DNA from 3 places in the Apilactobacillus apisilvae genome. Region 2 is predicted to be linked to each of the others. Evidence: predicted binding sites of a transcription regulator. Region 2 holds the regulator's gene; each other region holds the start of a gene.

Region 1 (11,043 bases), 460 kb from region 2:
GCAATACAGGTACATTGGTATGGTATTTTTATTGCTAGTGCAGTAATGATTGCAGTATTTTTATCAGTTAAAGAAGGCCAAAAACGTGGTATTTTAGCTGATAATATTTATGATATGATTTTATGGGCATTACCAGTTGCAATCATATCTGCTAGAATTTATTATGTAATCTTTCAATGGTCGTATTATAGCCAACATTTAGATGAGATTATTAAAATATGGGATGGTGGAATTGCTATCTATGGTGCTTTAATTGGTTCCGGGTTAGTTGTTTTTATGTATTGTCGAAATAAATTTATTCCGGTATGGTTAATGCTAGACATCATTTCACCAACCGTTATTATGGGACAAGGCATTGGTAGATGGGGTAACTTTATGAATCAAGAAGCTTTTGGTAAAGTTACTAGTTTGACCTTTTTGCAACATCTTCATTTACCACCATTTATTATTAACCAAATGTTTATTCAGGGCTTTTATCGTCAACCAACATTTTTATATGAATCTCTATGGGATTTGTTAGGATTTGTTCTTTTAATTAATTTGCGACACATTGACAAATTCTTTAAACGTGGGGAAGTTGCTTTGAGTTATGTTATTTGGTATTCATTTGGAAGATTTTTTGTCGAAGGAATGCGAACAGATAGTTTGGTAGCTTTTGGTGATATTAGGGTTTCACAAATATTATCAATTTTCTTATTTTTAGGAGCTATTATAATAATTATTTATCGTAGAAAAAAATACTCAGATTTACCTTTCTATCTTGATGGTAGAGCTATTAAAAATAAATAATATGAATTACAAGGAGACTTTATAATGGTTGAAAAAATTGCAGTTCTAGGTGCTGGATCATGGGGGAGCATGCTAGCTAATATATTAGCTGAAAATGGTAATGATGTTCGACTATGGTCATACAAGTCCGCTCAAGTTGAAGAATTAAACAATAAGCATACTAACTCTAAATATATTGAGAATTTTACATATTCTAAAGATTTAGTTGCTTATTCTGATATGCAAGAAGCAATTGATGGTGTTGATGACATATTATTTGTTGTTCCAGCCCAAGTTACAAGATCAATTGCTAAAAAAGTAAATGAAATTTTAGCAGAATTAGACAATAATGTTAACATTATTCACGGTAGTAAAGGTATTGAACAAAAGACTTATAAACGAATGTCAGAAGTTTTAGCCGAAGAAATTGATCCTAAATATCGTAAATCTATCTCTGTAATTTCAGGACCAAGTCAGGCTGAATCCGTTGCTAAACATGATATTACTTTAGTGACAACTGCTTCTGAAAATATTAAAGATGCTGAACATATTCAATCATTATTTATTAATGATTATTTTAGAGTTTATACTAATGATGATATTATTGGTGTTGAAATTGGGGCTGCTTTAAAGAATATTATTGCACTAGGAGCCGGAGCATTATATAGCTTAGGATATGGCGATAATACTAAAGCTGCACTAATGACTCGTGGATTAGCCGAAGTTTCTCGCTTAGGCACTTCATTTGGGGCAAACCCATTAACTTTTACTGGATTATCTGGTGTCGGAGACTTAATTGTTACCGCAACTAGTAGCGATTCAAGAAATTGGCGTGCCGGATATCAATTAGGCCAAGGAAAGTCATTAGATGATGTTATTAAAAATATGGGAATGGTAATTGAAGGAATTGCTACTACTAAGGCTGCTTATGAATTAGCTAAACAACGTGGTATTGATATGCCAATTACTTCAGCAATTTATAATGTCTTAAATGATAAAGTTACTGTTAAAGATGCTATTAATGAATTAATGCATCGTGAAGGCCGCGCAGAATTAGATTAATATTTTAGGAGAATTATTATGAACAAAATAAAAAAAGCAATTATCCCAGCTGCTGGGTTAGGAACTAGATTTTTACCCGAAACCAAAGCAATGCCAAAAGAAATGTTACCAGTTGTTGATAAACCAGCTATTCAATTAATCGTTGAAGAAGCGGTTGCATCTGGAATTACTGATATTTTAATTATTATCGGTAAAGGTAAACGTGCGATTGAAGATCATTTTGATTCAAATACTGAATTGGAATTGAATTTAGAGCAAAAAAATAAAATGAAAATGTTAGAGGCGGTTAAGAAAACTAACGGCTTAAATATTTATTTTAAGCGTCAAGAACATCCAAATGGTTTAGGTGATGCAGTCCATACTGCTAAAAGTTTTGTTGGTAATGATCCATTTGTCATCATGTTAGGTGATGATTTAATGCAAGACAAGACGCCATTAACTAAGCAATTAATTGATAGTTATGAAGAAACTCATTCATCAACTTTAGCTGTTATGAAAGTACCACATGAAGATACTTCTAAATATGGTGTTATTAATCCAGCTAAAGAAATTAAAGATGGATTATATGACGTAACAAGCTTTGTTGAAAAGCCTAATCCTGAAGATGCACCTAGTGATTTAGCTATTATTGGTCGTTATCTATTAACCCCAGATATTTTTGAGATCTTAGAAAATACTAAGCCTGGTAAGGGTAATGAAATTCAACTAACTGATGCGATTGATACACTTAATAAATCTGGTAAGGTTTATGCTCATGAATTTACGGGTGATCGTTTTGATACAGGTAATAAATTTGGTTGGCTACAAACTAACATTGAATTTGGATTACAACATCCAGAAGTCTCAGATCAATTAAAAGCATACATTAAAGATTTAGCTAAGCGCTTAGGTTAAAATAGTTTGTGTGCAATATAATAGACAAAGTATTTATTTCATAGTAAAGTAGTTATTATTATAAAATTGAGAGGTGCTTAAATTATGGAAAAATATGATGTAATCGTAATTGGTGCAGGCCCTGGTGGTATGACAGCTGCATTGTATGCTTCTCGTGCAAACTTGTCTGTATTGATGATTGATCGAGGCATTTATGGTGGTCAAATGAATAATACTGCCGAAATTGAAAATTATCCTGGATTTAAGTCTATTTTGGGTCCTGATTTAGCTAAAAAGATGTATGAAGGTTCAATTAATTTTGGTGCTAAATATGCATACGGAACTGTTCAATCAATCGAAAATAATGGTAAGGGAAAAATCGTTCATACTGATGAAAATGATTATGAAACAAGTTCTATTATTATTGGAACCGGATCACAGTATCGTAAATTAGGTGTTGAAGGTGAAGACGAATACGGTGGTAAAGGTGTTTCATACTGTGCTGTTTGTGACGGAGCTTTCTTTAAAAATAAGGAAGTGGTCGTAATTGGTGGTGGTGATTCTGCTATTTCTGAAGCACTATATCTTGCTGGAATTACTTCGAAAGTCACTGTAATTCATCGTCGTGACCAACTAAGAGCGCAAAAAGTATTACAAGATCGTGCCTTTGCCAACGGTAAGATTAATTTTATTTGGAATACAAATGTAACTGAAATTGTTGGTGACAATATGAAAGTTACTGGCGTTAAAACATTAAATAATCAAACAAACGAAGAATCAAGCGTTGATGCTAATGGAGTCTTTGTATATGTTGGTAATAATCCAATGACTGAGGCATTTAGTGATTTAGATATTACTGATGATAAAGGCTGGATTAAGACCAATGAACGAATGGAAACTTCTGTTCCAGGAGTATTTGCAATTGGTGATGTTCGCCAAAAAGAATTAAGACAAGTTACTACTGCTGTTGGTGATGGTGGTATTGCTGGTCAAAATGCTTTTGAATATATTTCTTCATTATAAAAATTTATAATAAAAAGAATGCTTTGAACTATAACTCAAGGCATTCTTTTTTATTATCTTTTATTGATACTTATTAATTTTAGAATGTATGTTCGTGTGTTAAAATATAAACAAAATTGTGCGAATATTTAATTTAAATTAATATCATTTTTTGAAGGTGAGGGGATTTTTTGCAAATTAATCGAGAAGAAAATAATCATTTTGAATTAGTCTCTAAATATAAGCCTACTGGTGATCAACCAGAAGCAATAAAAAAATTAACTGATGGATTTAATAATGGTCAAAAATCACAAATATTATTAGGTGCAACTGGAACTGGTAAAACTTTTACTATTTCTAATGTAATCAAGAATGTTAACCGACCAACTTTAATTTTATCCCACAATAAAACTCTAGCTGGTCAATTATACGGTGAATTTAAAGAGTTCTTTCCTAATAATGCTGTTGAATATTTTGTTAGTTATTATGATTATTACCAACCAGAAGCTTATGTTCCTTCAAGTGATACTTATATTGAAAAAGATTCATCTGTAAACGATGAAATCGATAAGTTAAGACATGCTGCAACTAATGCATTATTAACGCGTAACGATGTTATTATTGTGGCTTCTGTTTCTTCTATTTTTGGATTAGGAAGTCCTGAAGAATACTTTAAACATACTGTATCTTTACATGTGGGACAACAAATTGAGCGTGATGATTTACTAAGACAACTAGTGGAAATTCAATTTGACCGTAATGATATTGATTTTCAACGTGGCCGTTTTAGAGTTCATGGGGATGTTGTTGATATTTTTCCTGCATCTGGTGATAAACATGCTTTTAGAGTTGAATTTTTTGGTGATGAAATCGACTCAATTAGAGAAATTGATACTTTGACCGGTGAGTTTTTCGGTAAAAAAGATAATATTATTATCTTCCCAGCAACCCACTTTTTAACAGATAATGAACATTTAGATACCGCTTTATCTGATATCAAAAAGGAAATGAACGAACAAGTTGATAAATTCAAAAGTGAAGGAAAACTTGTTGAAGCCCAACGTTTAAAACAAAGAACTACTTATGATGTTGAAATGATGGCTGAAATGGGTTATACCAATGGAATTGAAAATTATTCTAGATTTATGGATGGACGTAAGCCTGGAGAACCTCCATACACATTGCTAGACTTTTTCCCTGAAGATTATTTATTAGTTGTTGATGAATCTCATCAAACCCTACCTCAAATTGGTGGGATGTATAAGGGTGATAAAGCAAGAAAAGAACAACTAATTAATTATGGCTTTAGATTACCTAGTGCTTTAGATAATCGTCCCTTAAAAATGCCTGAATTTAAAACCCATATTAATCAAGCTATTTATATGTCTGCAACTCCTGGCCCCCGTGAGTTAGAAATGACTGATGAGAAAAATATTGTACAACAAATTATTCGTCCAACGGGGTTATTAGATCCAACGGTGGAAGTTAGACCAATTATGGGTCAGATGGATGATTTGGTTGGTGAAATTAACAAACGAATTGATAACAATGAACGAACTTTTGTTACAACATTAACCAAAAAAATGGCTGAAGATTTAACTGATTATCTCAAAGATCTAGGAATTAAAGTTGCATATTTACATTCGGATGTTAAAACCCTTGAGCGAACAAAAATTATTCGTGACTTAAGGTTAGGCAAGTATGATGTTTTAGTGGGAATTAACCTATTAAGAGAAGGGATTGATGTGCCTGAGGTATCTTTAGTAGCCATTTTAGATGCAGATAAAGAAGGCTTTTTAAGAAATGAACGTTCATTAATCCAAACGATTGGTCGAGCCGCTAGAAATGAGAATGGTTCGGTTGTTATGTATGCTGATAAGGTGACGGATTCAATGCAAAAGGCAATGGATGAAACTGCTAGGAGAAGAAAAATTCAACAAACATATAATCAAGAACATGGGATTACACCTCATACAATTAAAAAACCAATTCGTGATTTAATTAAATATGATGATAACGATAAAAATGAAAAAGAAAGTCATTCTTTTGTTGAATCTGATTTTCAAAAGATGACTAAAAAAGAACAACAATCTATGTTAGAAACACTTAACAAAGAGATGCGACATGCAGCTGTTCAACTTGATTTTGAACAAGCGGCATCATTACGTGATACGATTTTAGACTTGAAAAGTGAAATGAAGTAGGAGTTGATTTCTTGCAAAACGACAAAATTATTATTAAGGGTGCTCGAGCACATAATCTAAAAAATATTAATGTTGAAATTCCGAAAAATAAGTTAACCGTCATGACGGGACTATCTGGTTCAGGCAAAAGTTCTTTAGCTTTTGACACCTTATATGCCGAAGGACAACGTCGTTATGTTGAGAGCTTATCTTCATATGCCAGGCAGTTTTTAGGCCAAATGGATAAACCAGATGTTGATTCAATTGAGGGATTAAGTCCAGCAATTGCAATTGATCAAAAAACGACCTCACATAATCCGCGTTCAACTGTTGGAACTGTTACTGAAATAAACGATTATTTTAGATTATTGTGGGCAAGAGTTGGAACACCTATTTGTCCCAATGATGGAACTAAGATCACCCGTCAATCAATTGATCAAATGATTGATGAAATTATGGCATTGCCTGAAAGAACTAAGTTGCAAATTTTATCACCAGTTGTCCGCGAATCACGTGGCCAACATAAAAAGACTTTTGATAAAATTCAACGAGAAGGCTTTGTTCGTTACCGATTAGATGGAGAAATTCATGAAATTGGTGATGGCATTGTTCCTGAAAAAAGCAAAAAACATAACATTGATATTGTTGTTGATAGAATCATTGTTAAAGATGGAATTAAGTCACGTTTATCTGATTCACTGGAAACTGCTTTAAGATTAAGTGGTGGTTATGCAACTGCTGATTTAATGGGAAAAGGCGATAATTTAATTTTTTCTGAACATTATGCTTGTCCATTATGTGGATTCACAATTAGTGAACTAGAACCACGTTTATTTTCATTTAATTCACCAATCGGTGCTTGTCCTGATTGTGATGGATTGGGGATGAAGCTAGATGTTGATGAAAGTCTAGTAATTCCAGATAAAAATAAAACTTTAAAAGACGGCGCAATTGATCCTTGGAATCCAATTAGTTCTAAATTTTATCCTAGTCTATTAGAACAAGCTTGTGATGCTTTTAATATTGATATGGATATTCCATTTAAAAAGTTACCTAAAAAGAAACGTGATTTAATTTTAAATGGATCTAATGGCAAAGAATTTCATTTCCATTTTGATAGCAGTTTTGGCGGAGTTCGTGATACTGATGCACCATTTGAAGGGGTACTTAGAAACATTTCGCGTCGTTACAATAGTACTAATAGTGACTTTACTAGAGAACAAATGCGTAAATATATGACTGAATTAACTTGTCAAACTTGTAATGGTTATCGATTAAATCGAGAAGCTTTAAGTGTAAAAATTGATGGTCAAAATATAAGCGAAATTACTAATTTGGATATTAATAAGGAACTAGCATTTTTTAAACAACTTACTTTTGGTGAAAAAGATACAACAATTGCTAAACCAATTTTGAAAGAAATTATTGATCGACTTTCATTTTTAAGAAATGTTGGCTTAGATTATTTAACTTTATCTAGAACTGCCGGGACTTTATCTGGTGGCGAATCCCAAAGAATTCGTTTGGCTACTCAAATTGGTTCCAATTTATCTGGTGTATTATATGTATTAGATGAACCATCAATTGGTTTACATCAGCGTGATAATGATCGACTAATTAAATCGTTAAAATCAATGCGTGATTTAGGAAATACATTAGTCGTTGTTGAACATGGCGAAGATACGATGCTAGCATCTGATTATATTGTTGATATTGGTCCAGGGGCTGGATCTAATGGTGGTAAAGTAATGGCTGTTGGTACACCTGAAGAAGTAGCAAATAATGATCAATCACTAACTGGTCAATATTTATCAGGCAAAAAATATATTTCAGTGCCATTAAAACGACGTAAGGGTAATAATAAGCATATTAAAGTAAAAGGTGCTAGTGAAAACAATTTAAAGAACGTTGATGTTGATATTCCATTAGGTGAGTTTAATGTTATAACTGGAGTATCTGGTTCTGGAAAGTCTACTTTAATTAATCGTGTTTTAAAACGTGCATTAGCACAAAAATTAAATAATAATTCTGAAAAACCAGGGAAATATAAATCAATTTCTGGGTATAAGAATATTGATAAATTAATCAATATTGACCAAAGCCCTATTGGGAGGACGCCTCGTAGTAATCCTGCCACTTATACTGGTGTTTTTGATGATATTCGTGAACTTTTCGCCGAAACAAATGAAGCAAAGTTAAGAGGTTATCAAAAGGGTCGCTTTAGCTTTAATGTTAAGGGTGGACGTTGTGAGACATGTCATGGGGATGGAATTCTAAAAATTGAAATGAATTTCTTACCTGATGTATATGTACCTTGTGAAGTGTGTCATGGAAAACGCTACAACAATGAAACTTTGGAAGTTCAATATAAAGGTAAAAATATTGCGGATGTTTTAGATATGACGGTAAAAGATGCTTTATCATTTTTTGAAGCCATGCCTAAGATTACTAGAAAATTGAAAACAATTAATGAAGTAGGTTTAGGATATGTTAAATTAGGCCAATCTGCAACGACATTGTCTGGTGGTGAAGCCCAAAGAATGAAGTTAGCAGCTGAGTTATATAAAAAATCAGCTGGTAATAATTTATATATTCTTGATGAACCTACAATTGGATTACACACTGATGACATTAAACGCTTGTTAGTAGTGTTACATGAATTAGTAGATCAAGGAAATACGATATTAATTATTGAACACAATTTGGATGTAATTAAAACTGCTGATCATATTATTGATTTAGGACCAGAAGGTGGTGAAGGCGGTGGTAATATTATTGCCACTGGAACACCTGAAGAAATTATCAAAGTTAAGAATAGTTACACTGGTCAATATCTTTCTCCAATTTTAAAACGTGATCTAAAGCGAACCAAAGATGATAAATAAAAAGCGCATTTAGCGCTTTTTATTATGTTTTAAAATGACACGCCCGGGTATGTGTGTTACAATGTCATGAGTTATTATTTGAACGACTAAAAATTACTAAGAAAGGCGGGGTAACTATATGAGTGATTTAAATAACCGTCCTAAAATCGTAGTAATTGGTGGAGGTACTGGACTACCAGTTATTTTAAATAGCTTAAAACAGCAAAATGCTGATATTACTGCTGTGGTAACAGTGGCTGATGATGGTGGATCATCAGGAAAAATTAGGGATTATATGGATGTAGTCCCACCGGGCGATATTAGAAATGTTCTAGTATCATTATCTGAACTACCCAAATTAGATTTAGATATTTTTCAATATCGCTTTAATAGCGATGATCAATTTTTATCTGGACACTCAATTGGCAATTTAATTATTGCTGCACTTTCTGAAATGAAAAGTGGTATTTATAATGCGGTCCAAATTTTAAGTAAAATGATGAAAGTTAATGGTCATGTTTATCCAGCTTCAAATGAAAAATTACAGTTATGTGCGGAATTTGAAGATGGTAGCAAAATGAAAGGTGAATATGAAATTACATACGCTCATAAAAAAATTAAACGGGTGTGGGTAGAAGATATCCATTCTGATGAATCACCTAAGGCTAATCAAAAGGTTATTAATGCAATTATGAATGCAGATCAAATTGTACTCGGACCAGGTAGCCTATTTACCAGTATTTTACCTAATTTAATGATTAAAAATTTGGGGGATGCGGTAGTAAATTCGACTGCTAAAGTAGTTTATATCTGCAATATTATGACGCAGAAGGGTGAAACAGATAATTTTACCGATGCAGATCACGTAAAAGTGTTAAATAATCATCTTAAATGTAATTTTATAGATACAATTTTAGTAAACAATAAAACCATTCCTAAAAACTATGTTGATAAACAAAAATGGAGCGAAATTTCCCATCAAGTTAAACATGATGCTTACAATTTAAAAGAACAAAATTGTAAGATAGTTGAGGGGGATTTCTTAAAATTAGAAGATAAATGTGCCTTTCATAATGGTCAATTTGTATCAAGTGAATTAATGAAATTAATCAATGATTGGAGTGATTAAGATGTCATATGCTAGCGAAGTTAAAAAAGAATTAACCACTTTAGAAGTTCATAAAAAAAACGCAAAGGCTGAATTGATGGCTTTAATTCGTATGAATGGATCCATGTCTTTATCTTCGCATAAAATTTTATTAAATATTCAGACAGAAAATCCAGCAATTGCTAGAAGAATTTATACATTAATTTTAAAATTTTATGATGTTGAAAGTAAGCTTGTCGTTCGTAAAAAAATGAAACTGAACAAAAATAATGTTTATGTCGTAAGAATTATGTATCAAGTTAAAGAAATTTTGGATGACCTAGGTATTTTTGATAATTATCAAATTTTAGAAAGAGTACCATTAGATTTATTAAATAGTGATTCTCAAGTTCGTTCTTATTTGAGAGGAGCCTTTTTAGCTGGTGGTTCGGTGAATAATCCAGAAACTTCACGTTATCATTTAGAAATATATTCTTTATATGAAGAACACAATGATATGATTTCTGAGATGATGAATAATTATGGATTAAATGCTAGAACAACTGAACGGAGAAGTGGTTATATTACCTATCTTAAGGAAGCAGAAAAAATCGCTAACTTTTTACAACTGATTGGTGCAACCAATGCAATGCTTAAATTTGAAGATGTTAGAATTATGCGAGATATGCGTAATTCAGTTAATCGATTAGTTAATTGTGAAAACGCCAATATGAATAAAGTTGCTAATGCCTCTACGAGACAGTTGACCAGTATTCAATATATCGCTGATACTGTTGGCTTGAAACAATTACCTAAAAAATTGTATGAGGTAGCAGTGACTAGAATTAAGGAACCAGAAGTTAGTTTAAAAGAACTTAGTGAATCATTGCCTAGTGGTAGTATTTCTAAGTCCGGAATTAATCATCGATTAAGAAAAATTAATGAATTTGCTGATAAACTAAAATTGGAACTTCAAGAAGAATCCTAAAAAAATAAAAAGCATCTGGAATTTATTCCAGATGCTTCTTTGATTAATATACATTATTTCTTTTCAGAACTGTTTTGCATGATTGAATCAATTAATCCATAATCTACTGACTCTTGAGCACTTAAGTAGTGATCACGTTCAGTATCTTTGTTAACTTTTTCAATTGGTTGCCCTGAATTTTTAGCAAGGATCTCATTAATCATGTGACGAGTCTTC
Region 2 (11,043 bases):
TTTAGCTTTAAATTCTGTTAATAAAGATAGTAATTTAATTATGTATTTTTATAAAAAAAATATGGTCATGAACTACGCAATGCCTAATAGAAACCAGTATGCTGATCTTTTTAGATTTGTGGAAGGTCATAAAGATATAAATCTTAATAAAGATATTAACCTATTAAGTAATTATCTAAAAATAGATATAAATAATTTAATATTTATGCTAAAAGTATTTAAAGAATCAAAATTTATATCAATCGATAATGGCATTATGAATGGTAATCGTAATCCTATTTCAAATGATATAACTTTAACTAATAGTTATAAAAAAAGAAAGCAACAATATGATATTGAAAAAAACTTACTTATCGTTAATAATAGCGATTTTAATAAGGTTATTCGTAGTCATTTTGATTAGGATGAAAGGAAGTTATTTAACCAATGGCACTTGATTTATATAAATATGTTGCTAGTTATAAGGACTTTCCTGAAAAGGGAGTTACTTTTAGAGATATTTCGCCATTAATGGAAAATGGTGAAGCTTATCATGAAGCTACTGATCGTATTGTTAAATATGCTAGAGATAAAAAAGTTGATTTAGTAGTTGGACCAGAAGCTAGAGGATTTATTGTTGGATGCCCTGTTGCTTATGATTTAGGAATTGGATTTGTGCCTGCAAGAAAAAAAGGTAAACTTCCTGGTAAAGTTATTGGAGCATCATATGGATTAGAATATGGTAAGTCTTCTTTATATATTCATGCTGATGCTGTTAAACCAGGACAAAGAGTACTAATTACTGATGATTTATTGGCAACTGGTGGAACAATTGAGGCTACTATTGAATTAGTAGAAAAATTAGGTGGTATTGTTGTTGGAACTGCATTTATCATTGAAATTGAAGAACTAAAAGGTAGAGATAAAATTAAAGACTACGATTTATTAAGTCTTTTACAATATTAATTTTTAAGATGTGTTATCACATCTTTTATGGAGAGTTGGCAGAGCGGTAATGCATCGGACTCGAAATCCGACGAACCGGTATTTCCGGCGGGCAGGTTCGACTCCTGTACTCTCCTTAAACTTAAAAAAGTGTTAGTTATTTTATATAATTAACACCTTTTTTATAATTATGCTAACATGTTATGAAATAATATAATAAATGATATAATTATAATGTATCCTTTAGGAAAAGAGATTTAATTATGAATAAAAAAGTTATTATGTTATTTACATTACTTTTTACTTTAATTATATTGGCTTTTCAATTGTGTGGATTAAATAATAAATCAACTAATGTTTACGCTAATGATAAAAGAATTGGTTTAACATTAGATTGTTCTAGAATTTATTATTCTACTGATAAGATTAAGCAATATATTAATTTGCTAAGTAAAAATAAAGCTACTTATTTGCAATTACATTTAAATGATAATGAAAATTTTGGTATAGAAAATGAAACTTTAAATCAAACAACTGATAATGCTACAAAGAAGGGTAATGTTTACTACAATAAAAAAACAAAACTGCCATTTTTAAGTAAAGATCAGTTATTAGATATTATCCAATATGGATATGAAAAAGGAATTCAAGTTGTACCCGAGATTGATGTCCCTGGACATGCTCAATCGATTTTTAAATTACTTTCATATACAAAAAATGGTAAAAAGTTAGTTAAAGAGATTAGAAATCCAGATGGATATAATGAAATGTTTTATAATCGTAAGGCAACTATTGATCTTTCAAAAAAATTGCTTAGTGAATATGTAGGAATGCTACCTAAGGGTTATTATTTGGGGGTAGGAGCTGATGAAATTACCATCAGTGATAAACAAGATCAAAAGGCGGCAGTTAAATATATTAATACTATGGATGATTACGTTAATTCAAAATCCTTAAAGATGGAAATGTGGAATGACAGTTTTCATAAGGCAGTTTTAAATCAATATCATAAAAATATTTTAATTAATTACTGGAGCTTAAGTGGTGATGTTAGTGATACAAAAGATTATAACGACAATGTTAGACTTAGAGCAACGTTACCACAACTAAATTCTTCTGGATTTAAAACGATTAACTATAATAGTTATTACTTATATATAATTACCGATCCTCTATCTTTTACTAAAGATTCTATTAAAGATTGGAAAGATGATTTTGATAAATGGAAAATGGGGATGTGGAATGACGAATCTAGGAGTCAAATAGCTAAAAGTAAAAACAATATTGGAACATCGCTATCAATTTGGGGAGAATATCCAAATAAGTATGATGGTGATTCTGCTTATAAAAATACTAACTATTTTGTTAAATATTTTCTTAAAAAGGCACGTAGTTACTAAAGTACGATTAATTAATTTATGAAATTATGTTATATTATATATTGTATTACATAATTTTTAAGGAGTTTATAATGTTAAAATTAAACGTAAATACTAATTTTGTTAATCAAGAAATAACATTATCTGATAAAAGTACGGGTCAGTTATCTGGTGTACGTATTCCATCTACAATGGGACAGCAAGATGTTCAATGGACTTTTATTTCTACCGGTCGTAAACACGAAGGATTTGTTTTTACGGGTCAGTTGTCAGATGGACAAGTTATTAATTCATTTAATAATGAGGACCAATATAAAATACATTTGATGAATAAATAAAAAAGCACACATTTGTGTGCCTTTTTTATTTTAGTATTTTTTAATTCATAGTAAAATAATTATATTATTAAGGAAAGTTGAGTGATTTATTTGAAGGTTGGAATTGATAAAATTGGTTTCTATTCTCCTAAATTTTATATAGATACGTCTGATTTAGCAATAGCTAGAAATGAAGATCCTAATAAATATTTAATTGGTATTGGTCAAAAAAAGCAAGCTGTTATTCCTAATACCCAAGATGTGGTTACAATGGCAGCTAATGCTAGTTACAAAATAATTAGTCATGATGACATTGACAAAATTGATTTAATTATTTTTGGTACTGAAACGGGTGTTGATAATTCAAAATCTGCTGCTATCTATTTACAAAACTTATTGTCACTAAAATCTTCCGCCAGAGCATTTGAGATTAAACAAGCTTGTTATGGAGCTACTGCCGGATTACAAATGGCTAAAGAATATATAATTAATCATCCTGATAAAAAAGCATTAGTTATTGGTGCTGATGTTGCTAGGTATGGTATTAATACGCCTGGTGAAGTTACACAAGGTGGTGGAGCAATTGCAATGATTGTTTCATCTAATCCTTCGATTGCATCTTTTGATGGTGATAGTACTTTCCATTCTGATGATATTATGGATTTTTGGCGTCCGTTGTATAGTACTGAAGCTTTGGTTGATGGTCATTATTCAAATAATGTTTATGTTGATTTTTTTAAAAAAACATGGAAAGAATATAATGATAAAAATCAATTATCAATTGATGATTATTCAGCTTTAGTCTTTCATTTACCTTATGTAAAAATGGGCATTAAAGGTTTGCGTGCAGTTTTGTCGGAAGCAACTGAAGATAAACAAATTTCATTAAAAAATGAGTTTAATTTTTCTAAGACTTATAATGAAAATATTGGCAACCTGTATACAGGTTCTTTATATTTAAGCTTATTGTCATTAATAAATGAATCTAGTAATCTTAAATATGGTGATAGAATTGGTTTATTTAGTTACGGATCTGGTGCACAAGGAGAATTTTTCTCAATGAAATTAGAAAAATCATTTAAAAATGCAAAATCAATTAATGATTTAAATAATTTAATTGCCAATCGTGAGAAACTTTCCGTTGAAGAATATGAAAATATTTTTAATCAATGGTTGCCGATTAAAAATATTGATATTGATTTAAATTGGCAACGAGATGATTCAACGTTCTTTTTAAAGTCAATTAAAAATAGTCAAAGAATTTATTCTAGTAGATTAGAGGAAAAATAATATGAATTTATATTTAGCTAGTCCTTTTTTTAATGATGATCAAATCAACAGAGTGTCTAAAATTGAGCTTGCTTTATCTAAAAATAAAACAGTTGATAATGTATTTAGTCCAAGAAAATCTGAGATAAAGGATTGTAAAATTGGTAGTGAAGAATGGTCTAAAAAAGTATTTAAACTAGATACCGATGAAATAAAAAAAGCTGATGCCATCATTGCTATTATCGATTATGTTGACGATAATGTTGATAGTGGAACAGCTTTTGAAATTGGTTATGCAAATTCAATGAATAAACCAGTTATCGTTTTTCATGAAAAAGATAACAATGTTAATTTAATGATATCAAATAGTTTGAATGCTTATTTAACTAAATTTGATGAAGTTGAGCAATATAACTTTAAAACATTACCTAAATCTAGTTATACAGGAAAGGTGTTTTAACCGATATTACTTCGATAAAGTCCAACTACTTTGCCAATAATTGAAACTTGTTTTAAAATGATTGGTTCCATATAATCATTTTCTGGTTGTAATTTGTAATATTTTTCTTCTTTAAAAAATCTTTTACATGTTACTTCATTTTTATCAGTCATTGCAATTACAATGTCACCATTTTCTGCGTTTGACTGTTTTTTAACAATAACTTTATCGTTATTAAATATACCGATATTAATCATGCTTTCACCTTTAATGTTTAACATAAAGATATCATCTGTAGATTTGTTGTACTGATCTGACAATGAAAAATAATCATTAGATTCTTCAATTGCCAGAATAGGTTCACCGGCTGCAACATTTCCTAATAGCGGAATTCTTTCTGGATAGGCATTAACACCGATTTCTTTAAAACCTTTTTCAGTTATTTCCATAGCTCTAGGTTTTGCGTTATTTTTAACTAGTAGTCCTCTCTGAGTAAGTCTACTTAAATGCCCATGAACTGTTGAAGTTGATGATAGACCCATTGCTTTGCCTATTTCTCTAACTGTTGGAGGATATCCTTGATTATTGATGGTTTCCCATATAAATTTTAAAATGGCTATTTGTTTATTAGATGTTTTTCTAGTTTGAAAGGTCATATATATGCCTCAATTCTTGATTTTATTTAGGTTTAATATTAGCATATTAATATAATGTAAACAAACGTTCGTAAATAATAAAAAAGGAGACTTTAAAATGGCAGAAGATAAAATTTTAAAAGAATTAGTTCCTAGAATAAATGAATTATCTAAAAAAAGAAAAGCAGAAGGTTTAACAGATGCCGAAGAAGCTGAAAGAAAAGATTTGCATAAAAAGTATTTAAAACGTTTTAAAGAAAATATGAGAAGTCAAATCGAAATGGTTCAAGTTTTTAATAAAGAGGGTAAAGAAGTTACACCTGATAAAGTTAAAAATGTACAGAGAAAAAAGGGATTGCGTGACGACTAATTAAAAGAAATTTTGAAATTAATTTTTAATTTGTGTAAAATAATTATGTAAGTTGGGAGTGATATATATGTCTACAGCTCTATGGATAATTCTTGTTTTAGTAGCTTTAATTTTAGGTTTAGTTGGCGGGTTCTTCATGGCTCGTAAATACATGGAAAAATATCTTAAAGATAATCCACCAATCAATAAAGACCAATTAAGAGCCATGATGTTACAAATGGGTCAAAAACCTTCTACTAAGAAATTAAATCAAATGATGAACAGTATGAAAGCTCATGCTAAGTAGTTATTATTAACAAAAAAGACTTAAAATCTTTTAAAATTTTAAGTCTTTTTTATTTTTCTTTTGTAGCAGGATCTACATATTTAAAATCTGGATTAATCTCATCATCTAATTTATCAAAAGCATCTTGCATTTTCTTTTCTATCTCATGTTGACCTTCTTCATTTAATTTTATTTTTCTATCTATATATATAGGATCGCCAAAATTAATAACTGCCTTTTTTCTAGAAAATAAAGATTTAAAAGTTAAAGGTCCTTGATAGACTACAGGTAACAATGGTTTCTTTGATAACTTTGAAATTAAAGTGGCTCCACCCTTTAAATTTTGTGAATGTCTTGTACCAGATGGAAAAATAATTAATGATTTATTCGATTTTTGTAAAACCTTAACAGGTTCTTTAATTACTGAAGGACCTGGGTTTTCTCGATCAACGCTTAGAACATTTGCATGAATTAATATATATTTTAAAAAAGGATTTTTGAATAACTCTTTCTTTGCCATAAAAGCAAACTTTTTGGGACTAGCGGCTAACGCATAATATAATGGATCAAACCATGTTCTGTGTGGTGCTACCAATACATAGTTACCAGTAGGAATTCTATGTTTATTTTCATATTTAGGTTTACCATTAACTATGTATAATATTGACCTCGCTAATACTCTTAAAAAAGAATACATTTTTTTACTCCTTTCAACTCTTTATAAAACAATGATATTCTATTATTATTGTTTTATGCAAGTTAAATTAAGGTGGAGAAAGAAATTGAATGAATTATTACATGATAATGAAAGAATAGACCAACTGTATAGTAATGATATTAAGATTATTCAAAATCCTAATGTATTTTCATTTTCATTGGATGCAGTTTTGTTAGCAAATTTTGCAAAATTACCTTTCAAACAACAATCTAAGGCCGTAGATTTATGTTCTGGAAATGGTGCAGTTGGTATGTTTATGTCACATAAAACTAAAGGTGAAATAATAGAAGTGGAATTGCAGGATAAATTAGCTGATATGGCTAAAAGAAGTATTATTTTAAATGGTTTACAAAAACATGTAAAAATAATTAATGATGACTTATCTAATTTTAAAAAATATCTTAATAAAGATTCTATTGATGTCATTACCTGTAATCCACCGTATTTTCCTAATTTAGAAACAAGTAAAAAAAATCCAAATAAATATTTAGCAGTTGCTAGACATGAAATTACTACAAATTTAGGAGAAATTATGTCTGCAAGTAGTGAGCTGTTAAAAACTCATGCTAAAATATTTTTAGTTTATCGACCTGATCGTTTAACCGAATTAATGGAATCAATGCTGAAATATGGAATAGCTCCCAAAAAATTACAGTTTATTTACCCTAGAAAAAATAAAGATTCTAATATGGTTTTAGTTGAAGGAATTAATAGGGGGAAAAAGTCTGGGATGAAAATTCTACCACCAATTTTCACTTATAAAGACGATACTAATGATTATAGTGATTTTATCAGGGAAATATTATATGGAAAATAATTATTATCTTTATGTTCTATTATGTGGTGATAAATCTTTGTATGGGGGTATTACTAACAATTTAGAGCAACGGCTATTAAAGCATCAATCTGGTAAAGGAGCTAAATATACTAGATCACATTTACCTGTTAAAATGATATATAGTGAAACTTTTAGTAATAAATCAGATGCGTTAAAAGCTGAATATTATTTTAAACATCAGTCAAGAAAGAAAAAAATAGCATATCTATTAAAAAATGGGATTAATGTTTTTTAAATGGGATTAATGTTTTTTGATAATTATTTAATTTTAATATTGATTAATTATAATTTATGCTTTATTATTATAGATGGTTAATTTACTAAATTCACACTCAATGTGATAATTTGGCTAGTGCTTTTTATTAAGTCACCATATTAAAGGATCATTGAGGAGGAAAAACTATTTTGGAGGGCTATTATAATGGCTGTTATTTCTATGAAACAATTACTAGAAGCAGGTGTTCATTTTGGACACCAAACTCGTCGTTGGAATCCAAAGATGAAAAAATACATCTTTACTCAACGTAATGGTATTTACATCATTGATTTACAAAAAACTGTAAAGATGATTGATAATGCTTACAAATTTGTTAAGGATGAAGCATCAAAAAATGCTGTTTTCTTATTTGTTGGTACTAAAAAACAAGCACAAGATTCTATTCAAGAAGAAGCAACTCGTGCTGGTCAATTTTACGTTAACCACCGTTGGTTAGGTGGAACTTTAACTAACTGGGATACTATCCAAAAACGTATCAAGTACTTGAAAGACCTTAAAAAAATGGCTGAAGATGGTACTTTTGAAAGATTACCTAAGAAAGAAGTTTCTTTATTAAAGAAACAAACTGATAAGTTAGAAAAATTCTTAGGTGGTATTGAAGACATGCCTAAGGTTCCTGATGTTATGTTTATCGTTGACCCTCGTAAAGAACAACTTGCTGTTAACGAAGCTCACAAATTAAACATTCCTATCGTTGCTATGGTTGATACTAATACTAACCCAGACGATATCGATGTAATTATCCCATCAAATGATGATGCTATTCGTGCTGTTCGCTTAATTACTGCAAAAATGGCTGATGCTATTGTTGAAGGTAACCAAGGTGAAGAAGAAGTTGACGAAAAAACTTTCAAAGATGAAGATAATTCAAAAGATGAAAGTGAAAACAAATAATTAATTAAATAATTATATATATTTGTGCACTTAGGCTGACTCATGTTTTTGGACCGAAAAAGGCCTAATACATGAGTCAGTCTTTTTTATAACTATGATGATTTAAATATTTTAAGGAGGCCATTTCAATGGCAAAAATTACTGCTGCTCAAGTTAAAAACCTACGTGATAAAACTAGTGTAGGTATGATGGATGCTAAAAAAGCATTAGTTGCTTCCGATGGTGACGAAAAACAAGCTTTAGAATTCCTACGTGAAAAAGGTATTGCAAAGGCCGAAAAGAAAAGTGATCGCGTTGCAAACGCTGGTTTAACTCGTGTTGTTACTAATAACAACACTGCTGCTATTGTTGAGGTTAATGCCGAAACTGATTTTGTTTCAGGTAATGATGATTTTAAAGACTTAATCGATATGATTGCTGCTAAAATTGTTGAACAAAAACCAGCTAATGTTGAAGAAGCACTTAAAATGGATGTTGATGGTGAAACTATCAATGATAAAATTATTAATACAACTCAAATTACTGGTGAAAAAATCACTTTACGTCGCTTTGAAATTCTTAATAAAGAAGACGATGCTAACTTTGGTGCTTACTTGCATAATGGTGGATTAATTGGTGCTTTAGTACAAATTAAGGGTGCAGATGAAGCTACTGCAAAACATGTTGCTATGCACATTGCTGCTACTAATCCAGAATACTTAGATAGAAATTCTGTTCCTTCAGATCGTTTGGACAAAGAACGTGAAGAATTGAAAAAAGAAGCATTAGACGAAGGTAAGCCAGAAAAAATTGTTGAAAAAATGGTTGAGGGTCGTTTAAACAAATTCTTATCTGAAATTAGTTTAGCGGATCAAGAATTTGTTATGGATTCTGACAAAACTGTTTCTGAATTCGTTAAAGACAATGGTGGAGAATTAGAAGCCTTTGTTCGTTACGAAGTTGGAGAAGGTATTGAAAAAGAAGAACAAAGTTTTGCTGATGAAGTAAATAGTCAAATTAAATAATTAATTTTTTTATTAAAGGATGTACTCTGTATTGGGTTACATCCTTTTTTATATTTTTATTAAATTACTATATTAATCTGTTTTTGTTATTTATGTTATGCTAAAATTATAATAATGAATTGTGTAATGGAGGAAATTCGATGTCAGACGTAAAATACAAACGTATCGTCTTGAAGCTAAGTGGTGAAGCTTTAGCTGGAGATAGGGGTTTTGGAATTAATCCACCTGTTATAAAAAAAATAGCTGAAGAAATAAAAGAAGTTTATGAATTAGGTATTCAAATTGCCATTGTCGTTGGTGGTGGTAATATGTGGCGTGGAGTTGCTGGCGCCAAAATGGGTATGGAAAGAACTCAAGCTGATTATGTTGGTATGCTTGCTACCATAATGAATGGACTTTCATTACAAGATAATTTAGAATCAATTGATGTTCCAACTAGAGTTCAAACTTCAATTGAAATGAGACAAATTGCTGAACCATATATTAGAAGAAAAGCAGTTCGTCATTTACAAAAAAACAGAGTAGTTATTTTTGCTGGGGGTACTGGAAATCCTTATTTCTCAACAGATACTACTGCCGCTCTAAGAGCCGCAGAAGTCCATGCTGATGCAATCTTAATGGCTAAAAATGGTGTTGATGGAATTTATTCTGCAGATCCTAATAAAGACTCTTCTGCTGTTAAATATGATGAATTAACTCAAATGGATATTATTAATAAAAATCTTAATGTTATGGATACCACTGCTAGTTCTTTATCAATGGATAATGATATTCCTCTAGTAGTATTTAATTTAAATAAGTCTGGAAATATTAGAAAAGTTGTTCAAGGTGAAAAAATTGGAACAACTGTCAGGGGGAAATAAATTATGGTTACTTCAAAAGAAGTTTTAGATAATGCTAAAAGTAAAATGCAAAAAACAACTGATGCATTGAAAAAAGATTTGAGCTCTATTAGAGCTGGAAGAGCAAACGCTAGCTTATTAAATCGGGTTAGTGTAAATTACTATGGTGCACCTACTCCATTAAATCAAATTGCTGCAATAACTATTCCAGAAGCTAGAGTTATTATGGTTAAACCATATGATAAATCAGCATTAGATGATATTGAAAAGGGTATTTTAGAAGCTGATATTGGTATTAATCCAGCTAACGATGGTGATAATATAAGATTAGTTGTTCCTCAACTAACTGAAGAACGTCGTGCTGAAGTTTCTAAAAAAGTTAAAGCTACTGGTGAAAGTAATAAAGTTGCTATCAGAAATGTTAGACGTGAAGCAATGGATGCTGTTAAAAAAGGAAATAAAAATGATGATTTTAATGATGATGAAGCACATCGTCTAGAGGATCAAGTTCAAAAATTAACAGATAAAGAAATTAAGAATGTTGATAGTATCGTCTCTGATAAAGAAGACGAAGTAATGAACGGATAAGGAGATATTTTATGCCAGAACAAGAAATTACTCCAGGAACTAAAGAATTTGAAAAAATGATTTTTAAATTAAATGGAGATATGGATAGTAAAAATGCTCAAGCATTAGAATACAATGGAGGTAAATTACAAGAAATTCAAAAAGATGTATATGTAATGCCAGTATATGTTACAGATGAATTTAATTTATTTTTCGTTGTTTCAAAATTAATTGGTGATGATTGGGTCATTGCATTTACTCAGGCAACCATTCAAAACGAAACAGAAATTACTGATTTAACTGAT
Region 3 (11,043 bases), 110 kb from region 2:
TTGTTGATGGGGATGTTAAAAAATCATTCGAGTTTGTCATTACTATTAATAGCCTCCTGGGTTTGATTATTTCTGAATTTTTCCAAACTTTTTTCTACTTTTGGATTATTCAAGGCAATAACTTGAGCTGCTAATATAGCTGCATTTTTAGCTCCAGCATCTCCAATTGCTACAGTTGCAACTGGAACACCAGATGGCATTTGAACCATTGACAATAATGAATCCATTCCATTTAACGCTTTGGTTTTAACTGGAATTCCAACAACTGGTAAAGTTGTGTTTGCTGCTAGCATTCCAGGTAAGTGAGCTGCTCCACCTGCAGCAGCAATTATCACTTTATATTGTTCGTGTTTTGCTTGTTTTCCAAATTCTTGCAATTGATCAGGCATGCGATGAGCCGAAATTACATGTGTGCTAAAAGACACTTCAAATTTTTCTAGCAATGAGGCTGTTTGCTTGATATTAGGCCAATCAGAGATTGAACCCATAACTATTGCTACATCCATTAGAAAATCTCCCCTTCGCTTTTGATGTCTTAATAATATCAATTAAACTATTAATCGTCAACAAAAAAGACGAACTAATTTAAAATAAATTGTATTTAATGTTCGTTTTTGACGAAATTAAAAAGATCGATTGCTAAAAAGCAGTCGATCTTTTTAATATTTAAAATTAATTACATATAGTATTAAATTGAATACTATTCCTAAAATAGAGAGAAACAAAATAACATTTTCTTTCGTTCCACCCACTTTATATCTAAATAAACCTTTTTTACGAACATTAATAGACTTATCTAAAGGATAAAACCATCTGACTCCACCAAATGAAAACGAATCTTCAAGAATATGTAAAAAACTCCCCGCTAAAATACCATAATAAAAGAACGCTAAATTTAATTGGCTAAATATAAAATTACCATTCGTATAATTATTATTTGATAAATAGTAAGTTAAAAGCAGTAGTATTCCCAAAAACCAAACTGTATGTGACCACGTTCTGTGTCCCCACCATGTCATGGGCTTAGCTACTATTCCAACTTTTTTATTAATTCTAGTTTGTTTTTGATCAATGTCAGGAAGTTGAGAACCAATCCATACACCAATAATTTCGAGACTTGATACTAATAATGATTGATGTTCGATATTAATATAACCTAAAGCAATTGCCTCAGATAAAGCAACATGTGTTCTTCTTAATGCCAATTTTATCGTTCCTTTATTTATGTCTTAAACAATAATATTACCATACTTGCATTATGTATAAAATAGAGTCCCACTTAAAGGACTCTAAAACAATTATTTCCATTTAGTATCTTTAAATTGTTGACGACCACCAAGTTCTTCAATTTGAGATCTCAAGGGATTCTTCTTATAGAAATCTTGATGATAATCTTCAGCAGGATAAAATGGCTTAGCATCTTCGATTTGAGTAACAATTGGTTCATCAAACATCCCACTATCAGCTAAATCTTTTTTAGATTGTTCAGCAATTTGTCTTTGTTCATTACTGTTTACAAATATTACTGGACGATAACTATCGCCACGGTCTTGGAATTGTCCAGAAGCATCGGTTGGATCGGTCTGTCTCCAATAAATTTCAACTAAGTCTTTATATGAAATGATTGATGGATCAAATGTAATTTCAACCGCTTCAGTATGTCCAGTTGTATGGGAACATACTTCTTCGTAAGTTGGATTAGGTACATGACCGCCTGTATAACCTGATACTACTTTTTCAATCCCAGGTTGTTGATCAAAAGGTTCTACCATGCACCAGAAACATCCACCTGCAAATATTGCTGTATCTTTTGCCATATTCAAATTCACCCCTTATTTAAAATCTTTTAGGTATTCACCATATCCATTATCTTCTAATTTATCGACAGGAATAAATTTTAATGAAGCTGAATTAATACAATATCTTAAGCCACCCTTATCTTTAGGACCATCAGGAAAGACATGACCTAAATGAGAATTAGCTCCACTACTTTTAACTTCATTTCTTACCATGCCATGGGAAGTATCTAGATTACTATTTATATTTTTGTCTGCGATTGGTTTAGTAAATGCTGGCCAACCACAACCAGAATTATATTTATCTTTAGAAGTAAATAAAGGCTCTCCCGAAACAATATCTACGTACAATCCGTCTTCAAAAAAATCATCATATTCATTATTAAAAGGCATTTCTGTACCTGCGTTTTGTGTTACATTATATTGTTCAGCAGTTAAAGTTTTTTTCAAATCTTCTTTACTATATTTAGCCATTATAAACAACTCCTTAGAAATAATATATCTTACACGATATATTATATATACTAATCATTATTTTTGATAATGCAAGGATTAATTCTTATAAAATAAAAAAGTTTTTGAATTTTATAAATCCAAAAACTTTTTATTATTAATCTAAAACATCAGTTAATGGTGGTACAACTTGTTTCTTTCTGGATACAACACCTGGTAAAGCAATTGTATCTTCATCAGAAAGCTTACCATCAAAAGCTTTTTCTACAGCTGACTTAGGTTCACCAACTACGATTAATTCAGAATTACTATTTAAAACGTTAGTAGCAATAACTAAGAATAAATCATAATCATTTTTATCAGCTTCATTTTTCATAGCTGCTTTTAAGTCATCTTTGCGTTTTAAAACGTCATTTAAATCAACAGTATTAATTTGATCAATACGTACAGATTTGCCACCCATTGTAAATGACTTAGCATCGCCGTCAATTAAATCTTCGTCAGATCTGGCATCAACGTTAGTACCAGCTTTTAACATTTTGATACCATATTCTTCATAATCTACATTAGCAATCTTAGCTAATGATTCAACTGCATGTTTATCAACATCAGTAGTTGTAGGTGATTTTAATAACAAAGTATCTGAAATGATTGCTGATAACATTAATCCAGCAATCTTTTCGGGAATTTCAATTGATTTTTCCTTAAACATTTCGAATAATACAGTGCTTACACATCCAACTGGTTCAGCACGGTAAAATAAAGGCTTTTCCGTATTAAAGTTAGCGATACGATGATGATCAACAACATGAGTAACTGTTACTTTATCGATATCTGCAACACTTTGTTGAGGTTCATTATGGTCCACTAGCATTACTGAGTCTACTTCTGGTTTGGCTTCTTTAATAATGCGTGGTGCTTCTTGATTAAAGTAGTCTAAAACAAATTTAGTTTCTTCATTAGGTTCGCCTAAAGCAACTGCCTCAACGTCATAACCTAATTTTTCTTGATAATATGCATATTCGATAGATGCGCAAATTGCATCTGTATCCGGACTTTGGTGTCCAAAAACTAACTCTTTAGCCATTAAAAAAATCCCCTTTGAAGTCTTTAATTTTTTTCTTTAATTCTAGATAAGTAATCTTCTTTTTCTAAATACTTATCAAATTGATCCAAGAAATTACCAATACGAGGAATTAGACGTTTGTTTTTACGATAAACAAATGCTAAGTCAAATTTAATATTGGGGGTTAATTTAGAAACCCATGTATCTACATTTTCCATTTTATCAATATCTTTGTCAATCATAAATGAAGATGGTAGTGCAGTATTAGAACCTGTTTTAACTGCAAACTTCAAAATTTGTTTTGGAGTAGTAAAACGAGCAGCACTGTTAGGTAAATCAACTAGTTGATTTTTGAATTGTTCTTTTAAAATAAAGTCTAGGAAATATCCTTCTGGATAGGTTACCCAAGGTGCATTTAATGTATCTTGAAATTTAACTTTATCTTTTTTAGACAACTCTTTATCGTGATGAATAAACATTAAATCATCACTGATTATTTTCTTAGCTTCATATGGTTTCCAATTCTTAATTGATGAATCTGGTAAGTACATAATTGCTAAATCAATTTGGTTATTTTCTAGTGATTCCCAAATTTCTTTACGAGTTAACATACGTAAGTTAATTCTCAAAGATGGATTGTTTTTGTACATCTCAATACTAAAATCTTCTAATACTTTATCTTGAATAGATGATAGTACCCCAATATTGATATCTCCACTAGTTGCACTGTTTGATTGCTCAATTTCATCAGCTGTTTCGTTTAAAATGCTATAAATATCTTTTGTTGATTTAAGCATAATGGTTCCTGCTGAAGATAACTTAAGTTTTTTACCAATTGAATAGAATAGTGGTGATCCAATGGTTTTTTCTAATTTTTTAATTTGTTGAGTCAAAGCAGGCTGAGTAATACCCAGAATTTGAGCAGCCTGTGTATAATTCATCGTATCTGCTAATTGTAAAAAATATGTTAAAGTTTTTGATGAAAAAATATTTTCTTGTCTAGTTTTTTTCATGAAATTCTCCTAATTATTTAATAATAATATATTGTTATACTAATATTCTTTTTATTATGATAAACCATAAAAAGGTAAATAACAATAATTTTATGATTATTATAAATATTTTCTTTAATTAGTTTGAATTATTTATCTGAAAGCAATTCTGCATTTATTACTTTCATTTTTAATGGTTTACCTTCACTCGAAGTATCAATTAAAGCTGATCCATTAGATTGACGATCATTAATTGGATGATCAGAAGGAATAATATCATGATATCTATGACGATCAGTAAAGATTCTAATTGGCTTAAAGTCATTTTCATTAGGAATTAATCTTATAAAGTCCATAATTTTATGTGCATTTTTCTTTAATGGTTTTAAAACTTGAACGCCCCTACGACCACGACTAGCTAAAGGAATATCTTCTACGGACATATTTTTATAAAAGCCACGTTGCGTAATTATAGCAACATCGTCAGAATCGTTGATTAATTGACAATTAGCAACATATTCATCGTCATGTAAATCCATTGATTTGACACCAGTAGTTTTTGCACCATTAATTGAAACTTCTGAAAGTTCAAATTTAGTTGCTAATCCAATATTAGACATTAATACTACTTTGTTTTCTTTATTGTTGTTATTAATATATTTAATATTAACTACTCTTGCATCTGAGGTTTTTAGTTTTTCATATACAGGTGCGTGTGAACGATAAGTACGACCTGGTAATAATTTACTGAACTCAGTTTGCTTAATGTAGCCGTCGTTAGTTGCAATTAAGAAACAACCATTTTCTTTTAATGACTTAAACGTGAAGATTTTGATGATTTGTTCATCATCATCTAGACCAATAGTTTGCGAAATGTGTTCACCCGTTTCTTTCCATTTAGCATCAGATATTTCGTGAACTGGACGATAAATTAAATGTCCTTTATTAGTAAACATAAAGATATGATCTAATGTACTCATTTCTGCAGTGAAGATTGGATAATCGTCTTCTTTCAAACCATTTTCGTTAACATCTGATGCCTTATAAGAACGGACACTACTTCTTTTTAAGTACCCATCATGACTAACTAAAACTACAACATCTTCATCAGGGACAGTAATATTTTTACTAATTTTCAATTCTTGAACTTGGTTTTCAATTTTAGTTCGACGACTATTACCATAATCTTTTTGAATTTGTTTAAACTCTTTAGTTAAAACATTGTTTAAAACTTTATCGTCATTCAAAATATTATTGTATTTAATTATATTTTGACTTAACTTGTCGTTTTCAGCTTCTAATTCGGTAACATCCGTATTGGTTAACCGGTACAGTTGTAACTTGACAATTGCATCAGCTTGTTTATTAGAAAATTCGTACTCTTTAACTAAATTCCGACAAGCGTCTTTACGATTCTTACTTGCACGAATTGTCTTAATCACTTTATTTAGAATTGATAAGGCCTTAATCAGTCCATTTACAATATGTTGGCGATTCATGACATTATCTAATTCAAACTTAGTTCGCTTAGTAATAACCGCCCTTTGATATTCTAAATATGATTTTAGAATTGTTTTTAATGGTAGTCTTTCTGGTCGCATATTATTTATTGCAACAACATTAAAATGGTAGTTAACTTGTAAGTCCGTATTCTTAAATAAATAATTTAAAATACCTTTTACATCAACATCTTTTTTTAATTCAATTGCAATTGATAATCCATTACGGTCACTTTCATCTCTAACTTCAGCAATTCCATCAATTTTTTTGCTAATGCGAATTTCATCAATTTGTTTTACCATTTGTAGTTTATTAACATCATATGGGACTTCAGTTACTCTGATTAATGATTTATTACCACGTAAATTTTCAGTGCTAGTCTTTGAACGAATAACTATTTTTCCGCGACCAGTTTTATATGCTTTCTTGATTCCATCAAGTCCTTGTATAATTCCACCCACTGGGAAATCAGGACCCTTTATGAATTTCATTAATTCATCTAAATCAGCATCTGGTTTCTTTTGTAAATAAATTAAAGCATCAATAACTTCTGATAAATTGTGTGGTGGAATTTCAGTCGCATACCCTGCAGAAATCCCAGTTGCCCCATTTACTAATAAGTTTGGAAAGCGTGATGGTAACACTGTAGGTTCCTGTTCTGTGTCATCAAAGTTAGGTACCCAATCGACAGTATCTTTATCAATATCTCTTATCATTTCAGAAGCAATTTTACTTAAACGAGCTTCTGTATAACGCATCGCAGCTGCTGGATCTCCATCCATAGAACCATTATTTCCGTGCATTTCAATTAAAGGTTCTCTTAATTTCCAATCCTGACTCATGCGCACTAAAGCTTCATAAATAGAGCTATCACCATGGGGATGATAATTACCCATTACGTTACCCACAGATTTAGCTGATTTTCTAAATCCTTTATCATAGGTATTGCCGTCTTTATTCATTGCATAAAGAATTCTACGTTGGACAGGTTTTAAACCATCTCTTATATCAGGTAATGCTCTTTCTTGAATTATTGACTTAGAATATCTACTAAAACGTTCACTCATTATTTGTTCTAGCGTTAATTTTTCAATAATAGCTTTTTTATCCAAACAATTATCCTCCTTCTTTATTCAATATTTTCATTTTTGGTTTTATCTAATATGCTACCGTCTTCTTCTAAATTAAATTCGACATTTTTTTCAATCCATTCACGACGTGGTTCAACTTTATCACCCATTAATGTAGTGACTCTTTTTTCAGCTAATACAGCATCGTCAATGTTGACTTGAATTAATGTACGATTATCTGAATCCATTGTTGTTTCCCATAATTGGTCAGCATTCATTTCACCAAGCCCTTTAAATCTTTGAAGTGAGGGATGTGAACCAAAATTAGTTAATTTCAATTTTAGTTCATCATTAGTCCAGGCATAATCAACTTTTGTATTTCGACCATTTTTTTGTTGAATCTTAAATAAAGGTGGTAAAGCAATATAAACTCTTCCTTGCTCAATCATAGGACGCATATACTTATAGAAAAATGTTAATAACAAAATTTGAATATGAGCACCGTCATCATCAGCATCGGTCATTATAATAATTTTGTCATAATTAGCATCTTGTATATTAAATTCTGGTCCAACACCAGCACCGATAGTATAAATCATGGTACTAATTTCTTCGTTTTTCATAACATCATCTAACTTAGCACGTTCCGTATTTAAAACCTTACCTCTAAGTGGCAAAATAGCTTGATGTTTTCTATCACGGCCTTGCTTGGCAGATCCTCCAGCTGAATCACCTTCAACTAAAAATAATTCATTTTTGGAAACGTCTTTTGATTGTGCTGGAGTTAGCTTACCTGATAATAATCGTTCTTTTTTATGATGCTTTTTACCATTACGACTTTCATCGCGGGCTTTTCTAGCAGCTTCACGGGCTTTTCTAGCTCTTAGTGATTTTTGTACTAAACTTTTTGCAAAATCACCGTTCTCCATTAAATAATATCCTAGTTTAGCTGAAACTACATTATCAACAATTGAACGAACTTCTGGGCTACCTAATTTTTCTTTGGTTTGTCCTTCAAATTGCAACATCTCTTCAGGAACTTTAATCGAAATAACTGCAGATAATCCTTCACGAACATCAGCACCATCCAGATTTTTATCTTTTTGTTTTAATAATTTAACTTTTCTAGCAAATTCGTTAAATGATTTAGTCCAGGCACTTCTAAATCCAGATTCATGGGTTCCGCCATCTTTAGTTCTAACATTATTAACGAAAGATAGTGTGTTTTCAGTATAACCATCGTTATATTGTGCAGAAACTTCCACTTCGACCCCATCTTTTTTGCCATCAAAGTACATTATATTTCCTAAAGTGTGTTTATCTTCATTTAAATAAGCAACAAACTCTTTAATTCCATCTTTATAATAAAATGTATCTTTTTGTTCTTGTCCTTTTCTTTCATCAGACAAGTTAATTTTAATTCCATTCAATAAGAATGCTGATTCTTTTAAACGTTGTTTTAAAATATTATAATTAAAAATTATGGTTGTAAAAATACTACTGTCTGGTTTAAAAGTTACAGTAGTACCGCTGTGTTCATTAGTTTTACCAAGATTTCTAAGGGTTCCAACAGGATGTCCACCATCTTTGAAATCTTCTTCGTATTTATGACCATCACGAACGATAGAAACACTTAATGATGTAGATAAAGCATTTACTACACTAGAACCGACACCATGAAGTCCACCAGATGTTTTATATCCACCATTTTCAGAGAACTTACCACCGGCGTGTAATACAGTTAAAATGACCTCTGGCGTAGGTTTACCCGAAGAGTGCATTCCAACAGGCATTCCACGACCATGATCTACTACTGTAATACTATTATCTTGATGTATTGTAACGTCAATTTCATCACCAAAACCAGCTAATGCCTCATCAACAGCATTATCTACTATTTCATATACTAAATGATGTAATCCCTTGCCATCAGTAGATCCGATGTACATTCCGGGACGCTTTCTAACTGCCTCTAATCCTTTTAGGACTTGGATTGAGGAGTCATCATAATTTTGTGTTTTTTTAGGCATTACAAAGCACTCCTTTACTACAATATATTATATTACCTTATTTAATTAGCATTTTAAAGGCCATAAATTAATTTAAACGTACATATGTTCGCTTTTTATATTATTGTCATAATAGATAAACATGGTAAAATTAAAAGATAACTTATTTATGGAGGAAAAACTTTGAAAATTGCTCTTTTGTTAATTTTTGCCTATCTTTTAGGATCTATTCCTAGTGGTATGTGGATTGGTAAAATATTTTTTAATGTTGATGTTAGACAACACGGATCCGGGAACATTGGAACAACCAATACTTATAGAGTATTAGGCAAAGTTGCCGGAACATTTGTAATGATTTTAGATATAGCTAAGGGAACTATTGCAACATTATTTCCTATGTTTTTTAATCTTAATGTTTCACCAATAATTTTTGGATTATTTGCTATTTTAGGTCATACATTTTCTATTTTTGATAAATTTAAGGGTGGAAAAGCTGTTGCAACAAGTGCTGGAATGCTTTTAGCAATTCATCCTATTTTATTTCTTTGTGCATGTATTTTTGAATTTTCATTCACTTATTTAACTAGTATGGTCAGTTTAGCAAGCATGATTTCCTTTCCAATTATTGTTATAATGCTTTTTGGATCTCATGATCTTTGGCTTGGCATAATTGGATTACTTTTAACAATTTTTATTTTTTTAAGACATAGAAAAAATATTATTAGAATTAAAAATGGTGATGAAAATTTAGTTCATTTTGGTTTTCTATATAATCGTAATAAAAAAAATAAATAGTTTTATAAAACCTATAAGTCTTTTGATATTATTTTGATTTTAGGCTTTTTATTTTTTTATTTTATAAGTTAAAGTAACTTATTATTTTTAATAACTGTTAAAAAACCAACTAATTTACTACTAAGTTAGTTGGTTTTTATTAATTATTAATTTGAATTAAATAATTAGCCTTAAAATTGTCTTTAGAGCTTAATTTATTTAAACCAATTTTATTTTCAAACTGACCACTTGTTTCTTTATCGTCAGCAACACCCCACCAAGGCTCAATACAAACGAATGGAGCATTTTTAGCAGCCCACAATCCAGCATATTCAGCATTATCAGCAATTACTGTAATATTTCGCTTAGATTTATCGCTGCTTAGAACACATTTGATTCTATCTTCATCTACTTTCATTACTTTAGCATCTTGATAGAATAAATTATGTGTTAATTTTAATGGTTTACTAAGATTAACTTTTTTAATAGAATGCAAGTTAATATAAGGAGCTTCAAAAGGAATTTGTTGATATTCTTTATTTGGTATAACTTCAACTTGATAATCTTCATAGTTATTATTATAGTCGTTAATAAAAGGAACATTAAAAGCAGGATGTCCACCAATAGAAAACAACATTTCATTCTTTCCTTCGTTAATAACTTCCATATTTGCTTTCAAATTATTATCAACCAAATAGTATTTAATTTTCAATTTAAAATCAAAGGGATAAATTTTTAAAGTATCTTTATTTGATTTTAATATCATAACAACCATATCAGAAAATTTTTCAATAATCTCAAAATCCATGTCCCTAGCAAAACCATGTTGACCCATTGAATAAACTTTATCTTTGTATTTATATCTGTCATCTTTTAAGCGACCAACAATTGGAAATAAAACTGGAGAATGTCTGCCCCAAAATTTTTTATCAGCTTGCCATAGATATTCAATATTACTAGCATCTTTTATGCTCGTAACTTCTGCACCATGAGTGTTTATTATGACATTCAAATGATTATTAATTAAATTAACTAGCATAATAACCTACCCCCGCACTTTCATATTAACTTAATTTTACAATAAATTAGTTAAGAAATACAATTATTAACTAAGCTCTAGGAAAATATCGATTATAATTTTTAAGTAAGCTTTCGTTAGTTACATGAGTATAAATCTGAGTTGTAGATAAACTACTATGGCCCAAAAGTTCTTGAACAGTACGCAAATCTGCACCATTATTAAGCATTTCAGTTGCAAAAGTGTGTCTCAACATATGTGGATGAATTTTAGTTGTTAGTGACGTATTCTTAATGATTTCGTTCATGGCATATTCAATTCCACGGCTGGTAATATTTTTACCATATTGATTAACAAAAACAAAA

Evidence for each region. Region 2 encodes LexA, which represses DNA repair genes until DNA is damaged. Its sites were predicted from a motif close to CNAACANNTGTTNG; they were not measured.
Region 1: uvrB (excinuclease ABC subunit UvrB) is a predicted target of LexA. The motif match lies at 3,808-3,821, and genes of this name have one in related genera.
Region 3: parE (DNA topoisomerase IV subunit B) is a predicted target of LexA. The motif match lies at 8,985-8,998, and genes of this name have one in related genera.

Annotation. Positions count from the first base shown of each region.
Region 1 covers NZ_CP093362.1:50,605-61,647, forward strand. Annotated here, with positions in the region: gene lgt (prolipoprotein diacylglyceryl transferase) at 1-789, shown strand, start outside; gene MOO46_RS00285 (NAD(P)H-dependent glycerol-3-phosphate dehydrogenase) at 814-1,830, shown strand; gene galU (UTP--glucose-1-phosphate uridylyltransferase GalU) at 1,849-2,724, shown strand; gene trxB (thioredoxin-disulfide reductase) at 2,806-3,726, shown strand; gene uvrB (excinuclease ABC subunit UvrB) at 3,903-5,909, shown strand; gene uvrA (excinuclease ABC subunit UvrA) at 5,921-8,773, shown strand; gene MOO46_RS00310 (gluconeogenesis factor YvcK family protein) at 8,892-9,881, shown strand; gene whiA (DNA-binding protein WhiA) at 9,883-10,827, shown strand; gene clpP (ATP-dependent Clp endopeptidase proteolytic subunit ClpP) at 10,881-11,043, opposite strand, start outside.
Region 2 covers NZ_CP093362.1:510,358-521,400, reverse strand. Annotated here, with positions in the region: gene recJ (single-stranded-DNA-specific exonuclease RecJ) at 1-403, shown strand, start outside; gene MOO46_RS02620 (adenine phosphoribosyltransferase) at 427-945, shown strand; tRNA gene MOO46_RS02615 (tRNA-Ser) at 975-1,061, shown strand; gene MOO46_RS02610 (family 20 glycosylhydrolase) at 1,188-2,324, shown strand; gene MOO46_RS02605 (hypothetical protein) at 2,396-2,641, shown strand; gene MOO46_RS02600 (hydroxymethylglutaryl-CoA synthase) at 2,732-3,910, shown strand; gene MOO46_RS02595 (nucleoside 2-deoxyribosyltransferase) at 3,912-4,349, shown strand; gene lexA (transcriptional repressor LexA) at 4,346-4,984, opposite strand; gene MOO46_RS02585 (DUF896 domain-containing protein) at 5,082-5,333, shown strand; gene MOO46_RS02580 (YneF family protein) at 5,401-5,619, shown strand; gene MOO46_RS02575 (lysophospholipid acyltransferase family protein) at 5,669-6,295, opposite strand; gene MOO46_RS02570 (tRNA1(Val) (adenine(37)-N6)-methyltransferase) at 6,381-7,133, shown strand; gene MOO46_RS02565 (GIY-YIG nuclease family protein) at 7,123-7,389, shown strand; gene rpsB (30S ribosomal protein S2) at 7,576-8,325, shown strand; gene tsf (translation elongation factor Ts) at 8,454-9,329, shown strand; gene pyrH (UMP kinase) at 9,470-10,192, shown strand; gene frr (ribosome recycling factor) at 10,196-10,759, shown strand; gene MOO46_RS02540 (hypothetical protein) at 10,771-11,043, shown strand, end outside.
Region 3 covers NZ_CP093362.1:401,679-412,721, forward strand. Annotated here, with positions in the region: gene purK (5-(carboxyamino)imidazole ribonucleotide synthase) at 1-40, opposite strand, end outside; gene purE (5-(carboxyamino)imidazole ribonucleotide mutase) at 24-506, opposite strand; gene MOO46_RS02070 (metal-dependent hydrolase) at 660-1,205, opposite strand; gene msrA (peptide-methionine (S)-S-oxide reductase MsrA) at 1,299-1,817, opposite strand; gene msrB (peptide-methionine (R)-S-oxide reductase MsrB) at 1,833-2,270, opposite strand; gene MOO46_RS02085 (manganese-dependent inorganic pyrophosphatase) at 2,407-3,336, opposite strand; gene MOO46_RS02090 (LysR family transcriptional regulator) at 3,360-4,328, opposite strand; gene parC (DNA topoisomerase IV subunit A) at 4,457-6,919, opposite strand; gene parE (DNA topoisomerase IV subunit B) at 6,937-8,907, opposite strand; gene plsY (glycerol-3-phosphate 1-O-acyltransferase PlsY) at 9,070-9,681, shown strand; gene MOO46_RS02110 (aldose 1-epimerase family protein) at 9,821-10,699, opposite strand; gene MOO46_RS02115 (tyrosine recombinase XerC) at 10,770-11,043, opposite strand, start outside.